Regions from separate parts of the Rhodococcus sp. CX genome, predicted to be linked through region 2. Evidence: riboswitches for the same ligand, from Rfam matches in the RefSeq annotation. Region 2 holds a riboswitch; the other holds the start of a gene.
What was found. Region 2 has a riboswitch for thiamine pyrophosphate ahead of I0Q12_RS01030 (TenA family protein). Riboswitches for the same ligand answer to the same signal wherever they lie in the genome.
Positions count from the first base shown of each region.

Region 1: it holds a riboswitch for thiamine pyrophosphate, as region 2 does, so the genes downstream of both, thiC (phosphomethylpyrimidine synthase ThiC) here and I0Q12_RS01030 (TenA family protein) in region 2, are expected to answer to the same signal.

Region 1 is NZ_JADZGH010000217.1:33,073-35,531, reverse strand. Features, by position in the region: gene I0Q12_RS23940 (alpha/beta hydrolase) at 1-785, opposite strand, end outside; TPP riboswitch at 1,113-1,222, shown strand; gene thiC (phosphomethylpyrimidine synthase ThiC) at 1,221-2,459, shown strand, end outside.
Region 2 is NZ_JADZGH010000011.1:7,842-10,300, reverse strand. Features, by position in the region: partial or broken gene I0Q12_RS01035 (non-ribosomal peptide synthetase) at 1-596, opposite strand, end outside; TPP riboswitch at 869-966, shown strand; gene I0Q12_RS01030 (TenA family protein) at 959-1,678, shown strand; gene I0Q12_RS01025 (ABC transporter substrate-binding protein) at 1,663-2,459, shown strand, end outside.

The DNA of each region.
Region 1 (2,459 bases), on a different contig from region 2:
TCGCCCTGCTCGGCGCTGGGATTGCGCCACGACAGCATGAAGGTCTGCAGGCCCCGGCCGACGTTGTACTCGACGAAGCTGCGTCCCGGCCGCAGGTCCAGGAAGTAGTACCGGCCGATCGGTGGCGGCACCACCAGCACCGGCCGGCTGCGCACCGTGGTCGTGGTGGGGGTGTACTGGATCACCTCGGCGACCGGGTCGCGGGAGACCACCGCTCCCGGGGTCACCGCGAGGTCCTTACCGACGGTGAAGGCGTCGCGCGGCACCATCGACGGCATGCCCCGGTTCTCGATCACATCGGTGACGAAATGCTTGGTGCCGCGCACCAGACTGAGTCCGGCGGTGTCGAACGCTTCCTTCAGTGCCGCAGGGTTGGTCCACAGGTAGTTCGTCGGGGCCAGAGCCGCGGTGAGGATGTCGGCGGCGAATTTGGCCTCGGCCGCCCGGCGCGCGTCGATCGCGCGGCCGACGTCGTCGACCACGCCGTCGACGGCGCCCGTGGCCGCCAGGTAGGTCTGTTCGAGGCGGTGGTAGGCCGGGTGTGTATCCCATGCCGGGTCGGCGAACCGGCGATCGCCCTTGGCCGGGGCCACCGTCGACCGGCCGACGGCGATCTTCGCCAGTTCCTTGCCGAACGCGGCGCTGTGCCGGGCCACTGTCCGTCCGTGGCCGAACACATCGGCCAGGGCGCCGAGGGCCATCCCGAGCCCAGGGGGTGCGACGTCCTCGCCACCGCCGATCGATTCCTCGACGTCGTCCCTGATCACGGGTCGTGTCTGGGTCATCGCGGGTCTCCCTTCGACACCTGAATTGTCGCACCGCATAGGTGCCGTGGCGGCCGACGATATCGAATTGCATTACAAGACAGCACATTCAAGCAGTATGTATCTCGACGCGGAGGAGCTCGGCGCGACGTTCCGGACGACGGAAGCAGCGGTGTACGAATGGATATCGACAGCACCGGGTGCGATCTCGGCGATGCCCAATCCGCGTGACCACGAAACATCCATCGTGACCACGAAACATCCATCACGGCAACGCAAGTCCCTGAAGGCGCACCGTCGGTGCGGACCCTGGTGGGAGACCCGGGTCGGCAACGGTGTTAGTGTCGGTGCCGTCCACACGGGAGCCCTATTGCAGGGGCTGAGATCGGGCTGACGCAGCCTGCGACCGTCGAACCTGCCCGGGTAATGCCGGCGAAGGAAGTAGGAACAGCTCCGATGAGCGCATCGAACGCCCATGCTCTGACCCATGTCCACGACGAGGAACACGACCTCCACGTTCCCGTCACGGAAATCCGCTTGGAGAACTCCCCGGGCGGGGTCCCGAACCCGCCACTGCGGGTCTACCGCACCGAGGGTCCCGGCAGCGACCCGGAGGTCGGGCTCCCGCCGGCACGGGCCTCCTGGATCGCCGCTCGCGGCGACGTCGAGCAGTACCCGGGCCGGGAACGGGATCTGCTCGACGACGGTCGCTCGGCCGCCCGGCGTGGTGAGGCGTCCCGGGAGTGGAAAGGCCCCCGCCGTGTCCCGGTGCGGGCGAAGGCGGGCCGGACGGTCACGCAGATGCACTACGCCAGGGCCGGGATCATCACCCAGGAGATGCGGTTCGTGGCATTGCGGGAGAACTGCGATGTGGAACTGGTACGCACCGAACTGGCGGCGGGGCGGGCGATCATCCCGGCCAACGTCAACCATCCCGAGTCCGAGCCGATGATCATCGGCAGGGCGTTCCTGGTGAAGATCAACGCCAACATCGGCAACTCGGCGGTGACCGGCTCCATCGCCGAGGAGGTGGACAAGATGCGCTGGGCCACCCGCTGGGGCGCGGACACCGTGATGGACCTGTCCACCGGCGAGGACATCCACACCACCCGGGAGTGGATCATCCGCAACTCCCCGGTGCCGATCGGCACGGTGCCGATCTACCAGGCCCTGGAGAAGGTCAACGGGCAGGCGGAGGCGTTGACCTGGGAGATTTTCCGCGACACCGTGATCGAGCAGTGCGAACAGGGCGTGGACTACATGACCATCCATGCCGGGGTGCTGCTGCGCTACGTGCCGCTGACGGCCGAGCGGGTCACCGGCATCGTCTCCCGGGGCGGGTCGATCATGGCCGGGTGGTGCCTGGCCCACCACGAGGAGAATTTCCTCTACACCCACTTCGACGAGCTCTGCGAGATCTTCGCCCGCTACGACGTCGCTTTCTCCCTCGGTGACGGGCTGCGGCCCGGGTCGATCGCCGACGCCAACGACGCCGCCCAGTTCGCCGAGCTGGACACCCTCGCCGAACTGACCGCCCGCGCCTGGGCTCACGACGTGCAGGTCATGGTGGAGGGGCCCGGCCACGTCCCGCTGCACCTGGTGCGGGAGAACGTGGAGCAGCAGCAGAAGCTGTGTCACGGCGCGCCCTTCTACACCCTGGGCCCGCTGGTGACCGACATCGCCCCGGGCTACGAC
Region 2 (2,459 bases):
TCGGCGGGGTGGTCCGGGTCGAGCGGCACGTACGCACCGCCTGCCTCGAGCACCGCGTACACGGCCACGAGCAGATCGAAGGACCGGCGCAGGGCGACGGCGACGGTGAGACCCGGCCCGACACCGGACTCGACGAGGCGGCGGGCCAGCCGCCGGGACCGGTCCGCCAGCTCGGCGTAGGTGTACTCGGCGCCGTCGAACTCGACGGCCACGGCGTCGGGAGTGGCGGCGGCCTGCGCGGCGAAGGCGGCGGGCAGGGTGTCCGGTCGCGCCGGCTCCGGCGACGCCTGCTCCTCCCCCGCGAACGCGGCGAGGTCCTCGGACAGTTCGGCCAGAGCGACGGCGACCTCGTCCGGACCACTCCCGGCGAGCCCGGGCAGCAGTCCGGTGAGCACGACGGGAACGAGTGCGTCGGGTCCGATCGCGTCGCCCATGGCGGCGCCGAGCGCGGCCAGTTCCTCGTTGAGGCCGGCGTAGGTGACGACGGCACCGTCGCGCACCAGAGCGACCCGTTCGGGGTCACGCGAGACGACATTCGCGATCAGTCGCGGCAGATTCTCGAGTTCCGACCGTCCGGAATCCTCGACATCCCGCATCCCGTATTCCACCTTTCCCCACATCGCTGTGCGCAGGCGGAGTCGCCGTCGACACCCTCCCGCGACCGCCCGAGCGCGAGCCGGGAGGTCTCGCAGCATGGTCGTCGCACGGAATCGTCGGGCCCTTCACACCGCCGGAGACCGCGCTGACGATCGCCAAACATACAGGCTGTTTTGTGTCCACGGAACAGGTTGTCCGGACATTCCCGGCGCAGCCCCCGGGTCCGGTACCCCGGGGGCCCGTTGCGCGGAACGCCCTGCTAAGGTCGCGTTCGTCCGACACGGGGTGCTCCGCGCGCGCGGGGCTGAGATCACACCCGTAGAACCTGCATCAGGTAATGCTGACGAAGGGATGTCCCGGCATGTCTGTGCCTGTCGACGTTTCGCCTCTTGTTTCCACCGACCGCTTCACCGATCGGATGTGGCAGCACACCGAGACGCTGCGCCGGTCGATCGACGACCTCGAATTCCTCCACCGCCTGGGCGACGGAACGCTGCCGCTCGACGCCTTCCGCTTCTACATCGAGCAGGACGCGCTGTACCTCGCCGGGTACGCCAAGGCCCTCGCGCTGTTGTCCGCCAAGTCCCCGGATCCGGCAACCGCCGCGTTCTGGGCGACCAGTGCCGCCACGGCGGCCACCGAGGAGTCGGCGCTGCACAAGAGCCTGCTCACCGGCGGGGTTCTGCCGCCCGGTGAGGCCGCGCCCGCCCACTCCCCCGCCTGCCTCGGGTACGTCTCCTATCTCACGGCGACCGTCGCCACCGAGCCGTACGCGGTCGGTGCCGCGGCCGTGCTGCCGTGTTTCTGGATCTACGCCGAAGTGGGCCGCGACCTCGCCGCCCGCGCCTCCGGGGTCCTCGCCACCGACCCGCAGCACCCGTACGCGCAGTGGGTGACCACCTACGACGCCCCCGAATTCCACGCCGCGGTCGCGACCGCCCGCGAACTGGTCGACGCCGCGGCGGTCGCCGCCACCGACGCCGACCGTGCCGCGATGCTCGACGCGTTCACCGTCGCGACCCGCTACGAGCTGATGTTCTGGGACACCGCGCTGCACCGGCAGGAATGGCCGGAATCGTGACTCTCCGCCGCCTCACCGCCCTGCTGGTCGCGATCGTCGCGATCGCCCTGGTCCCCGCCTGTTCCTCGTCCGAATCGGACGACACGATCCGCTTCGCACTGGACTGGACGCCGAACACCAACCACACCGGCCTGTACGTGGCGATGCAGGAGGGTTTGTTCGACGAGGCCGGTCTCGACGTGGAGATCCTGCCGTACAACAACACGACCCCGGATACCCTCGTCGACGCGGGCAACGCCGAGTTCGGCATCTCCACCCAGGGGATGACGACCTTCGCCCGCGCCGCCGGATCGCACACCGTCTCGGTGCTCGCCCCGCTGCAGCACTGGGCGACCGGCATCGCCGTCAAGGCGGACCGCGCCGATCTCGCGCGGCCGAGAGACCTCGACGGTCACATCTACGCCGGGTTCGGCGATCCCGGCGACGAGGAGACGCTGCGTCAGGTCATCCGCAACGACGGTGGCCGCGGCGAGTTCACGTCCGTCATCCTCGGCACGTCCGCGTACGAGGCGGTGTACTCGGGAACCGCGGACTTCACCGCGTCCTATCTCGCGTGGGAGGGCATCGAGGCCGAACATCGCGGCCTGCCGATGCGCTACTTCTCGTACACCGACTACGGGTTCCCCGACGCCTACGCCATCGTGATCAGCGGCAACGAGGACTGGCTGGCCGAACATCCGGAGCAGGCACGCGCGTTCGTGCAGGCCGTTCAGCGCGGCTACGAGATCGCCGCCGAGGATCCCGATCGCGCCGCCCGGGACCTCATCGACGCCAACCCGGG